Regions from separate parts of the Pseudomonas sp. KH_021 genome, predicted to be linked through region 1. Evidence: riboswitches for the same ligand, from Rfam matches in the RefSeq annotation. Region 1 holds a riboswitch; each other region holds the start of a gene.

What was found. Region 1 has a riboswitch for cobalamin ahead of cobW (cobalamin biosynthesis protein CobW). Riboswitches for the same ligand answer to the same signal wherever they lie in the genome.
Region 2: linked by a shared signal. The riboswitch ahead of cobO (cob(I)yrinic acid a,c-diamide adenosyltransferase) and the one ahead of cobW (cobalamin biosynthesis protein CobW) in region 1 are both predicted to bind cobalamin.
Region 3: linked by a shared signal. The riboswitch ahead of AC3IX4_RS05220 (TonB-dependent receptor) and the one ahead of cobW (cobalamin biosynthesis protein CobW) in region 1 are both predicted to bind cobalamin.

Annotation. Positions count from the first base shown of each region.
Region 1 is NZ_CM174477.1:4,131,740-4,135,782, forward strand. Features, by position in the region: gene cobN (cobaltochelatase subunit CobN) at 1-448, opposite strand, end outside; gene cobW (cobalamin biosynthesis protein CobW) at 452-1,510, opposite strand; cobalamin riboswitch at 1,608-1,802, opposite strand; gene AC3IX4_RS19020 (MFS transporter) at 1,902-3,086, opposite strand; gene AC3IX4_RS19025 (hypothetical protein) at 3,298-4,043, opposite strand, start outside.
Region 2 is NZ_CM174477.1:1,393,687-1,397,729, forward strand. Features, by position in the region: gene AC3IX4_RS06570 (C40 family peptidase) at 1-245, shown strand, start outside; gene AC3IX4_RS06575 (class I SAM-dependent methyltransferase) at 273-935, shown strand; gene AC3IX4_RS06580 (O-methyltransferase) at 994-1,242, shown strand; gene AC3IX4_RS06585 (O-methyltransferase) at 1,301-1,549, shown strand; cobalamin riboswitch at 1,719-1,937, shown strand; gene cobO (cob(I)yrinic acid a,c-diamide adenosyltransferase) at 2,022-2,633, shown strand; gene AC3IX4_RS06595 (cobyrinic acid a,c-diamide synthase CobB) at 2,630-3,925, shown strand; gene bluB (5,6-dimethylbenzimidazole synthase) at 3,922-4,043, shown strand, end outside.
Region 3 is NZ_CM174477.1:1,106,127-1,110,169, forward strand. Features, by position in the region: gene AC3IX4_RS05205 (NAD-dependent epimerase/dehydratase family protein) at 1-353, shown strand, start outside; gene AC3IX4_RS05210 (ATPase) at 451-1,287, shown strand; gene AC3IX4_RS05215 (YkgJ family cysteine cluster protein) at 1,507-1,896, shown strand; cobalamin riboswitch at 1,952-2,157, shown strand; gene AC3IX4_RS05220 (TonB-dependent receptor) at 2,265-4,043, shown strand, end outside.

The DNA of each region.
Region 1 (4,043 bases):
GCGCATTGGCCTTGCCGCCCTGGCGCAGGAAATGCCAGAGCCGCTCAGCCGCTGGGCCCGTGACGGTGCCCAGGTCTGTCAGCTCAGGGTCGGGCCGGTCGTCGCCCGGCACCATGATCAATTGCACACCGCGCTCGGCAAGCGCCACCAATTGCTCGACACCATAGCGCCAGTAACCGACGCCACCGTGCAGCGACACCAGGATGACCTTGGCGTGGCGCAATACCTGGTCGATATAAAGATCGACCGAGGCGTGATTCTGCACCTGCATGGGATTGGCCAGGCGCAGGCTGGGAAAATCTTGGGGCAACTGCTGGGCGGTTTCGGCCAGCAGTGCCAGGTGTGAATCGCCGCTGCAGAGAATCACCAGCTCAGCCGGTGTCTGGCCGAGATCGGCAATGCTGTCGTCCGGCACAAAGCCGCCGGGCTGGGTCCGCAGCAGGTGCACGGGTCAGACCAGCGCGGCGCGCAGTTGCTGCTCGATCAGCGCAGCATCGAGCTGCTGACCGATCAGCACCAAGCGGCTGCTGCGAGGTTCATCGGCGCGCCAGGCGCGGTCGAAATGCTTGTCAAAACGCGTGCCCACGCCCTGGATCAGGAGGCGCATTGGCTTGCCATTGATGGCAGCAAACCCTTTGACGCGCAGGATGCTGTGTTCAACCACCAGCGAGGTCAGGGCATCGAGCAATTGGCTTTCATCGGAAGCCGGCACTTCGATGGAGATCGAGTCGAAGGCATCGTGATCGTGGTCGTCTTCTTCATGATCATGATGATCGTGGTGAGTGCGCCGGCCATCGATGTGGGCTTCCGACTCCGCGCCCAGGCCCAGCAGCACGTCCAGTGGCAGGCGGCCGCTGCTGGCTTCGATCACCTTGACCGCGGGTGGCAATTCTTCGGCGACTTCGGCACGCACTGCGGCCAAGGCAGCGGGCTCGATCAGATCAGCCTTGTTGAGAATCACCAGATCGGCGCTGGCCAGCTGGTCGGCGAACAGTTCATGCAGAGGTGATTCGTGGTCCAGGTTCGGGTCCAGTTTACGCTGGGCGTCGACCTGGTCGGGGAAGGCAGCGAAGGTGCCCGCGGCCACGGCCGGGCTGTCGACCACGGTAATCACCGCATCCACCGTGCAGGCATTGCGGATTTCCGGCCATTGGAAGGCCTGCACCAGCGGTTTTGGCAGCGCCAGGCCCGAGGTTTCGATCAAGATATGGTCCAGGTCGCCGCGGCGTTCCACCAGTTCACGCATCACCGGGAAAAACTCTTCCTGAACGGTACAGCACAGGCAGCCGTTAGCCAGTTCATAGACGCGACCGCTGGCTTCCTCTTCGGTGCAGCCAATGTTGCACTGCTTAAGGATCTCGCCGTCGATGCCCAGCTCGCCAAATTCGTTGACGATCACGGCAATGCGCCGGCCCTGGGCGTTGTCGAGCATATGCCGCAGCAAGGTGGTCTTGCCCGAGCCGAGGAAGCCGGTAACGATGGTGACGGGGAGTTTAGCCAGTGTTTTCATGTCGATGCCCTTGGCAAAATGGCGGGCATGCAGGACGAGAACCGCGCGTGTTGGGCACGCGGGCGCGTTCGCCACCGGATCACCCCGCCCGGTTGAAAGTGAGAAGCTGTCCGAGGCAGGTCTCCTGGCTTGCGGCATGCCGTTGGTCGGCGGCCCGGGCACCTTCCCGCGCCGTGCGCAGTGGCTTTGCCCTGACTCTTGTCGCTTACAGTTGCGGGGGCAGCCGCGGCATTGACCGCGTTCCCGTCTTAGCTGCGACCTGGGCCGCAGAACCTCGAGGGTGCAAGGCTACGCAGTGCGTGGGGGGAGGTCAATGTTCGCGGGGGCTGTCTGCCCGCCGATTCGGTAAATCCTCAAAAGAGGCGGTTCGGTATTCCAAATCAACCACAGGTCACAGAAGCCTACGCCCAGTGACAAAGAAATCAACGACGGACAATACAAGCCCCGTCATCAAACCGATAAAAATAACAACCATTGCCAAGCGAGCACCGCCGACCACGAGCAATGACGTGGCAACTGGCAGGATACTTAATATCCCCACATTATTAAAAGTTTCCGCACACGCCAAGACCATCCCTTTGTCAGACGTGGACCGCGAGGCCAAGATGACCGTACTTAAAGGCGCGCCGACCCCCAATGCAGCTCCCCAAACAAACAAGCAACTCACTGCCGCCCACACACTGAGCTCGCACATCATAAAAACGGTAATACTTGCGAGTAGTAATACGACAGCCCATATAAGCACTGCCTCCTCATGCTTACACCATTGCCGTACCAGGCCAGCGGACAAATTCCCAAGACCCAACCCAGCCCCAAACGCAATCACCGTGAAGCCAACCTCCGAGGTTCCAAATTCGTAGCGCTCACGAAGTACTTCCCCTGAAAGAAGGAATGCTGAAACGCCTGTACCATTCCAAGCCCCCTTTGCAATCAGGGGTCTCAGCACCTCCCAATTTCGATACCAATGAGCAACCATTTTTCTAGAACTCAGAGGCTTGGGTTGTTCGGGAAGACAAAAGAACCCTGCAGTAAAAATAATCAAGCAACCTATTGAGCTAAACAAAAAAGGTGCCTGCCAGCCTAAGTAATCTGTAAGAACACCGGCCAGGACAGGTCCCAACGTAATGCCTGACGTCATCCCTAACATCACTACTCCCATCGCACCCGCCTGCCGAGAAGCAGGGATGACATCCGACAGCAGAGAAAAAACCATGGGTATCAAAACCGCAGAAGCGATGCCGCCAAAAACCCGAAGCGCAATCGCCATCTCCAGCGTCGAGGAATAAATAATTGCAATGCCATCCAGTACAGAAAAAAGCATTGCACCCAACAAAAGCTTTCGTTTATTCGCACGATCCGAAAAATAACCAAACAGTGGAGCCGCCAATGCGTAAGAAAAAGCGTAGCTCGAGACCAGCCATGACGCCCCCACTGGTGTAGTCCCAAACGCCTCCGCAAGAGGTGAAAGCATTGACGAGAGCATAAACTCAGTAAACCCAACAAAAAATACTGTTGCTGACAACACCAAAAGAAGCGCCGGAATTTTATCTCCGGCCGAAAAATCAACTTTAATCATCCATGCTCCATAACAACATCAGCGCCTCTTCTTCCTGGCTGACGACCACGGTAACAGCGGCCCATGCCGCGCTGTTTGCCTGCCAGCGGGCAGGCGGTGCATGCCAACTGTAGGGCTGACATCGTGTGTTTGGCGCCCCAGGTGTTGGTGCCCACGCGAATGGCTTCGCCAGCGATCAGTCGGCCGCCGGGCCAGGTGTGCAGCGGTGAGTTCAATGCAGCCCCGCCGCCTTGCAGGCGTCGACGAAGTTGGCGCCTTTTTTGTCCATGGCGGTCTTGACCAAGGCGTTGGCTTTTTGCAGGGCTGGGCTGGGCTGGGCCCATTGTTCGGGGGGTAGCGGTTGCGACCAGGCTTGCACGCTTTCTGGCAGGGTCGGGCGGCCCTTGCGGTGGGCCCACTCGGCGATCAGGTAGGGCATTTTCCAGAACACGACCACCCGTCTGACGTACCACCAGCGCAGAGGCCAAGGGGAACGCTTAGAGTATCCCCAACGCTTGCGCTCTTCGGCAGTCAGATGGCCTCCTCCGTCGTCCAGCCTACCCAATGCCCTGGCGTCGAGCCGTTCGATTTCAAAGGTGTGCAGCCCTTCATAAGGTTTGAGTTCATCCTCGGTCAGGGTGATGCCCAGCGCGGCCAGCATGGGGTTGGGCGTATCCACCTGCTCCCCTTCTTCCATGTAGTTGCGAATGGACGTCCACATGCCCAGCGCATGCGCATCGCTGGGTTGCGCCGACAATAGAAACTGCACGGTGTCGCGCTCTTCATCCTCCAGCCCCATGCCGAAGGTGTAATCGCGCATCGCGCCGTAGCTGGTCATCCCCTGGCTGCGGGCGACCCAGGCCACCACGCTCTCCCACGGCACGATCAGCACCCGATGGGTGGTGTCGTCGATGTAGCAGACTTCGCGGCGTTGGCGGTTGAAGCGGACTGGGTAGCTTTTGGCCAGGGTTCGGACGT
Region 2 (4,043 bases), 2.7 Mb from region 1:
TCACGATCTCGGCGCCGACCATCGACCGCAATGCCTTGCAGTCAGGCGACCTGGTGTTTTTTGCCACCAGCGGCGGCTCGCAGGTCAGTCATGCCGGCATCTATGTGGGCGAGGGCCGTTTTGTCCATGCGCCAGCCACCGGAGGCACGGTTCGCCTGGATTACCTGTCCAATGTCTATTGGCAAAAAGCCTACCTGAACGCCAAGCGAGTCTTGCAGCCAACCAACCTGGCCAGGAACCCCTGACGTCGGTGGCACACGCGAGGTATCGCCATGACCGCGCAAACGCTGTTTCTCAACGACAAACTCTACGATTACCTGCAACGCGTTTCCCTGCGTGAAACGCCCTTGCTGCGCCAGTTGCGCGAGCAGACCCAGGCCATGGCCCAGGCGCATTGGCAGGTCGCGCCCGAGCAAGGACAGTTTCTGGCATTACTGGTGAGTCTGATGGGGGCTCGGCGCCTGATTGAGGTGGGTACTTTCACCGGCTACAGCGCCTTGTGCATGGCCCAGGCCATGGGGGAGGGCGGCAAACTGATTTGCTGTGATCTGCCGGGTGACTACAACCAGATTGCACAGGATTATTGGCAGCAGGCCGCAGTGGCTGAACGCATCGATCTGCGCCTCAATCCCGCCCTTCAAACGCTGGCCCAGTTGGAGCGAGAAGGTGGGGCAGGGCAGTATGACCTGATCTTTATCGACGCCGACAAGGCCAACTACCCCCACTACCTTGAGCACGCCTTGGCATTACTGCGCACAGGCGGCCTGGCTGTGTTCGACAATACCCTGTGGAGTGGTCGGGTCCTGGAAACCCAGCCCGACAGCGCTGACACCCGAGCGATCAAGGCGCTCAACAGCGGCTTGAAGAATGACCCGCGCGTCGACCTGTCCATGCTGCCGCTGGGCGATGGCCTGACCCTGTGCCGCAAACGCTAACGGCACCACCCGTTGTAGGAGCAGACCTTGGTCGCGATGGCATCACCGCGGTCTCCCTATGAACCGCAGTGATGCCATCGCGACCAAGGTCTGCTCCTACATTGAGCACGCCTTGGCATTACTGCGCACAGGCGGCCTGGCTGTGTTCGACAATACCCTGTGGAGTGGTCGGGTCCTGGAACCCCAGCCCGACAGCGCTGACACCCGAGCGATCAAGGCGCTCAACAGCGGCTTGAAGAATGATCCGCGCGTCGACCTGTCCATGCTGCCGCTGGGCGATGGCCTGACCCTGTGCCGCAAACGCTAACGGCACCACCCGTTGTAGGAGCAGACCTTGGTCGCGATGGCATCACCGCGGTCTCCCTATGAACCGCAGCGATGCCATCGCGACCAAGGTCTGCTCCTACATTGAGCACGCCTTGGCATTACTGCGCACTGGCGGCCTGGCTGTGTTCGACAATACCCTGTGGAGTGGTCGGGTCCTGGAAACCCAGCCCGACAGCGATGACACTCGAGCGATCAAGGCGCTCAACAGCGGCTTGAAGAATGATCCGCGCGTCGACCTGTCCATGCTGCCGCTGGGCGATGGCCTGACCCTGTGCCGCAAACGCTAACGGCACCACCCGTTGTAGGAGCAGACCTTGGTCGCGATGGCATCACTGCGGTCCTCCTGAGAAACCGCAGCGATGCCATCGCGACCAAGGTCTGCTCCTACAAGTAGAGAGGCGCGCGATGTCCGAGGTTCAACCGGCTTCATTTGACGCTCCATCCCCAACCCTCTAACCTTCGCGACTTGTTTCAGGTGCTCGGCGGCCATGGCTTTGCCGAGTGAAACAGGGAAGCCGGTGAGCGTGCCAAGCGCGTGATCCCGGCGCTGCCCCCGCAACGGTAAATGAGTGATGAGCATGCTTTGTGCCACTGGGCCCCTTGGCCCGGGAAGGCGCGTGCTCCGGGCCTTGCCCCCTCATGAGCCCGGAGACCGGCCTGAAACGTGAACGGCATCACGGTGGGTGATGCGCGGTTGGCGGCCTGTCCCTTGGCCGTGCTCGCGCCTGCCGTCTGCCTAGACCTGACAGGAGAGCTGCGATGAGTGAATCCCCGGAACGTGACGAACGCCATGTGGCGCGCATGCTGCGCAAAAAGGCGGTGATCGACGAGCGTATCGCCAATTCGCCGAACGAATGTGGACTGCTGCTGGTATTGACCGGCAACGGCAAGGGCAAGAGCAGCTCAGCCTTCGGCATGCTGGCCCGGGCCATGGGCCATGGCATGCAGTGCGGTGTGGTGCAGTTCATCAAGGGCCGCAATGCCACTGGTGAAGAGCTGTTTTTCCGCCGATTCCCCGAACAGGTGCGTTACCACGTCATGGGCGAAGGCTTTACCTGGGAAACCCAGGACCGCCAGCGCGATATCGCCGCCGCCCAAGCGGCCTGGAAAGTCTCCTGCGAACTGCTGGCCAACCCGGATATCGGGCTGGTGGTACTCGATGAGCTGAATATCGCCCTCAAGCACGGCTACCTGGAGCTGGATCAGGTCTTGACTGACCTGCAGGCCCGTCCGCCCATGCAGCACGTCGTGGTGACGGGCCGGGGCGCACCGGCCGACCTGATTGAACTTGCCGATACTGTGACCGAAATGGGCGTGATCAAGCACGCTTTCCAGGCCGGGGTTCGTGCGCAAAAAGGCATCGAACTATGACCGATGCACGGCATTGCCCGGCAGTCTTGATCGCAGCACCCGCTTCTGGCCAGGGCAAGACCACCGTGACCGCCGCCCTTGCTCGCCTGCACCGCAATCAGGGGCGCAAGGTGCGGGTGTTCAAATGCGGGCCGGACTTTCTCGACCCGATGATTCTGGAGCGCGCCAGTGGCGCCCCTGTTTATCAACTCGATTTATGGATGGTCGGCGCCGATGAAAGCCGCCGTTTGCTGTGGGAGGCTGCAGGCGAGGCCGACCTGATCTTGATCGAGGGGGTCATGGGGCTGTTCGATGGCACGCCATCGAGCGCCGACCTGGCGCGCCACTTCGGCGTGCCCGTGCTGGCCGTGATTGATGGCACCGCCATGGCCCAGACCTTTGGTGCGCTGGCCCTGGGCCTGGCGCGCTACCAGCCAGACCTGCCGTTCGCTGGCGTGTTGGCCAACCGTGTCGGCACCTTGCGCCATGCCCAATTGCTTGAAGGCAGCCTGACCGAGGGCCTGCGCTGGTACGGCGGCCTGTCGCGGGAAACCGGTATCGAATTGCCGAGCCGCCATCTGGGCCTGGTACAAGCCAGCGAGCTCAATGACCTGGACGCCCGCCTTGACGCCGCCGCCCAGGCACTGGAGCAGAGCTGCGATGCCGCGCTGCCGCCGGCCGTGGAATTTGCAGCGCCTGTGCCGCGCGCCATCGAGCCGTTGCTTGAAGGTGTACGCATTGCCGTTGCCCGCGATGAAGCCTTTGCATTCACCTATGGTGCAAGCCTGGACTTATTGCGGGCCATGGGCGCGACGCTGAGCTTTTTCTCGCCGATCCATGACCGCGAACTGCCGCCTGCGGACAGCCTTTACCTGCCCGGTGGCTATCCCGAGCTGCATCACCGGGCCTTGGCCGAAAACAGCTCGATGTGTGAAGCCATCCGCGCCCATCACCAAGCCGGCAAGCCGCTGCTCGCAGAATGTGGCGGCATGCTGTACTTGCTCGATGCCTTGACCGATGTCCAAGGTGAGCGCGCCGAATTGCTGGGGCTGCTACCCGGTGAAGCGGTGATGCAAAAACGCCTGGCGGCCTTGGCCCTGCAAGCGGTGGACCTGCCGGAAGGCACCTTGCGCGGGCACACCTATCACCATTCGTTGACCACCACGGCGCTAGAGCCGATTGCCCGTGGCCAAAGCCCTAATGGCGGTCGTGGCGCCGAAGCGGTCTATCGTTGTGGACGCCTGACGGCTTCCTACGTGCATTTCTATTTCCCTTCCAACCCTGAAGCGATGGCGGCGCTGCTGCGACCATGAGTGAACACGCCTACAGTCCGCAAGAGCGGGCGGCGGTCTACCGGGCCATCGGTGAGCGGCGCGACATGCGCCATTTTGCCGGTGGCAGCGTCGAGCCCGAACTGCTCGCACGCCTGCT
Region 3 (4,043 bases), 3.0 Mb from region 1:
CCGGTGAGTCGGCTTTGGGGCGGGCCTACAACATCAGTAATGGAAGCCCGGTACCCTTGTGGGATGTAGTCAATTACGTGATGCGCCAGATGCATTTGCCTCAGGTGACTCGCTACCGATCCTTTGGCCTGGCCTACAGTGTTGCGGCGCTCAACGAAGGCTGCTGCCTGTTGTGGCCGGGTCGGCCCCAGCCAACCTTGTCGCGGCTGGGGATGCAGGTCATGAACAAGGACTTCACCCTGGATATCAGCCGCGCCCGCCACGCACTGGATTACCAACCCCGAGTCAGCCTGTGGTCGGCGCTGGATGAATTCTGCGGCTGGTGGCAGGCGCAGATGCCGATCAAGCACTGAAGGAACCGGCTTGACACGGTGTGGTCGATTCTGGCGCGTTTTTCGCGCTTTAGATTAGGTATTATTTTGCCATTACGGCAGTTCACGAAGGTTTTCCATGCGTAAAGACGATGAGTTTGACTTGCCCAGCCTGAGCGCCGGTCACCGCGATGATGACGATGATTTCACCGGCACCTCTTCTGCCCGTGAACGCACCACCGTCTACTCGCGCACCACACCCGTGGTCAAGGTCAAGGCGCCGAGCACCGGGCCTCTATGGGCCATGATCGGTGCTTTGCTGATTGCGGTGGTGGGCCTGGGGTGGTGGAGCTTCCAGCAGATTTCGCTGATGGAGCAACAATTGGTCGCGACCCAAGAAAGCTTTGCGCGCATCAGTGAAGAGGCGGCCGGGCGTCTGCAGGCCATTTCCGGCAAGGTGGTGGCGACCGAATCTACGGCCAACAGTGGTAGCGAAGCCCTGAAGCTGGAAATTCGTCAACTTCAAACCAAGCTGCTTGAGCAAAGCAAGCAGCAACAGGGTGTGGCGGGGCAGCAGAGTGGCTTGGACAAGCGCCTGGAGCAGATCCAGGCAGCCGCCAGCGAGCAAAAGGCTGTGAACGATCAATTGCAGGCGCAGCTCAAGAGCCTGGGCGCTGACCTGGCTTCGCTCAAGTCGGCTCAGGTTGATCAGGGCAAGGTCGATGCGCAGTTTAAAAGCGTTGCCGCAGACATTGCCGCGCTGAAAAAACAGGGCAATCAAAGTGCCGCCATCGATCGCCTGGAGCAAGACATGCTGGTGCTCAAAAGCGAGCAGGACCATCGTCCAGCGGCCAGTCAAGGCGGCGGGGCGAGTGTTGCCGAGTTTGACGCCTTCCGTGGGCAGACCACGCGCAACATCAACACACTTCAGAGCCAGATCCAAAACCTGCAACAGCAGATCAGCGCTCGTCCGTAACCAGCCCCGGCAGTGCCGTTTCAGGCGCTGCCGGGTTTCCCTGGCGATTCTCGTCATTGAAATGACTTCGCAGCGAAGTGCCTGAAAAATGGCGTCAAATCGACCGCGCACTGGCCAAATATTTCTTTTTCAAACCCCCCTTCTCAAGCGCTTGGCGAAGCATAGAATGGCGGCGCTGTTCAGCGCTCCATAACGACAACATTTCGACGCCTCCCCATCATGTCCAAACCGAACCCTTGCTTGAGTTGCGGCGCCTGCTGCGCGCATTTCCGTGTGTCTTTCTATTGGGGTGAATGTACTTCTGCGAGCGGCCCGGTGCCCGATGAGCTAGTTGTCCAGGTCGCGCCCAATCGGGTTGCCATGCTCGGCACCCAAAGCAAACCCTGCCGCTGTGTGGGCCTTGAGGGTGAAGTCGGCAAGGCCGTGAGTTGCGGCATGTATGAACAACGCTCCAGCACCTGCCGGGAGTTCGATGCCTCCTGGTATGACGGCGAGCCCAATAGCCACTGCGATACTGCTCGCGCCGCCTACGGGCTGCCGCCTCTGCTACCGCCGCCCGGCTTGATTGCAGTCGTGCAGCTGGATCCGGTGGCTGTCCCAGCCCTTTAGGCGTTCGTTGAATCAATCCTGGTTGATTCTTGACTGAAAAACGGATGAGTGGTCATATGCGCGCCAGTTTCAGGTGCTCCCTGCCGCCGTGCAGGGAGTGAAACGGGAAGCCGGTGCGTCACCTCATGTGATTAGTCCGGCGCTGCCCCCGCAACGGTAAGCGAGCGAAGCATTCGATACACCACTGTGCCAACGGCATGGGAAGGTGAATGCTTCATGACCCTCGCAAGCCCGGAGACCGGCCTGAAGCCTTGTTTGGCAAACCCGCGGTGGGCGGGCGCAGGCCGGTTCCGTGGGCTGTCCTGCCCGCGATTCCTCGTGCGTTGTTCCCTCCGGGATTCATTCTTCCTGTTTCAAGTTGGAAAGACATGTCCCGAAATACCTTCTCCCAGACCCTGGCCCAGGCCGGCCTGGCGTCTTGCGTGCTGATTTCCTTGCAAACCGTTGCTGGCGAAGATTCGCCCGGCGTGCTGGCGCTGCCTTCGACGGCCATTACCGATACTGCTCGAAGCACCGCGATCACGCTCGCCATGCCAGCCACGGCCGGCTCCCGCCTGCACCTGAGCGCACTGGAAAATCCAGCCAGTACCAGCACCCTTGGCTCGGCGCAGGTCAGCAATCGCAATAATCTCACGGTACAGGATGCTGTGACCCGTTCGCCGGGTATCACCACCATCGCCGCGCCGGGTAATGGCAATACGGCCCTTTCTGCTCGTGGCTTTACCGGACATTCATCGGTGATGACATTATTTGATGGTGCGCGCCTGTACCCTGGTGCAGGTACCCTGACCTTTCCGGTCGACCCCTGGATGGTCGAGCAGATCGATGTCATTCGTGGGCCGGCCTCGGTGCTGTATGGCGAAGGTGCCACAGGCGCTGTGATCAACGTCATCCCCAAGAAACCATTCGAAGGCGAGAGGCGTAACCGCCTGCGCCTGGGCTATGGCAGTGATGGTCGCCAGCAACTGGGCCTGGACAGCGGCGGCTCGCTCAGCGAGACCTTGAGCTACCGCTTGACCCTCAACCACCAGCAAAGCCATGGCTGGATCGACCGCGGCGACTCTGAAAGCCTTGCCCTGAGTGCCGCGCTGCGCTGGCAGGCTACCGATGACTTGAGTTTTACCCTGGCCCATGAGCGCGGGGACAATGAGCCGATGAACTACTTCGGCACGCCGCTGATCGAGAGCAAGTACCACGACAGCCTGCGGGAGAAGAACTACAACGTTCGCGATGACGTGCAGCGCTATCACGATGAGTGGATGCGGTTGAACACCGCCTGGACTATTAGCGATCAGATCAGTGCCAGTAACCAGCTCTACTACATCAAGAGCCGCCGCCACTGGCGTAACGCCGAAAGCTACAGTTGGGACAGTGCCCAGGGGCAACTGCTGCGCAGTGATTTCCTGGAGATCAAGCACCATCAGGAACAGATTGGCGACCGCCAGAGTTTCACCTTCAATCACTCGTTGTTTGGTTTGGACAGCCGCACGGTTGTGGGCGCCGAGTACAACAAGATCCGCTTCGGGGTGACCAATAATTCGCCCTACATCGATGTTGGCGGGGATTTCATCGATCCATGGGCACCTGCGCCGGGTTACTTCCAGAGCCAATCGGCACTGCGCCCGCAAGCTTTCAGCCAAACCCATACCTTCGCGCTGTTTGCCGAGAACCGCACGCAGCTGTCCGAGCGCTGGTCTCTAGTGACCGGTGTTCGTCGCGACCAGAACCATATCGACCGTGACGATGAACGGGCCGACACTCGCTCGAACCGCAGCCTGAGCGGCGGTAACTGGCGCGCCGGGCTGGTGTTTGCGGTCACCAACGACCTGTCGCTGTATGGCCAGTACTCCACCAGTGAAGACGGGGTGAATAACCTCATCAGCCTGAACCCGACCCAGCAGCAAATGGACCTGACTGAAGCCAAACAGACCGAGTTCGGCCTCAAGCAATTGTTCTGGGATGGCCGGGGTGAGTGGACATTGGCGGCCTATCACATCGTCAAGAAAAAGCTGTTGACCACGGACCCTGTGACTCGCCTCGCGCAGCAGATTGGCCAGCAAACCTCGGACGGCCTGGAGGCCAGCCTGGAGCTGGCGTTGGCCCATGAGTGGCACCTATCGGCCAACGCTTCGGTGGTGCGCGCCCAA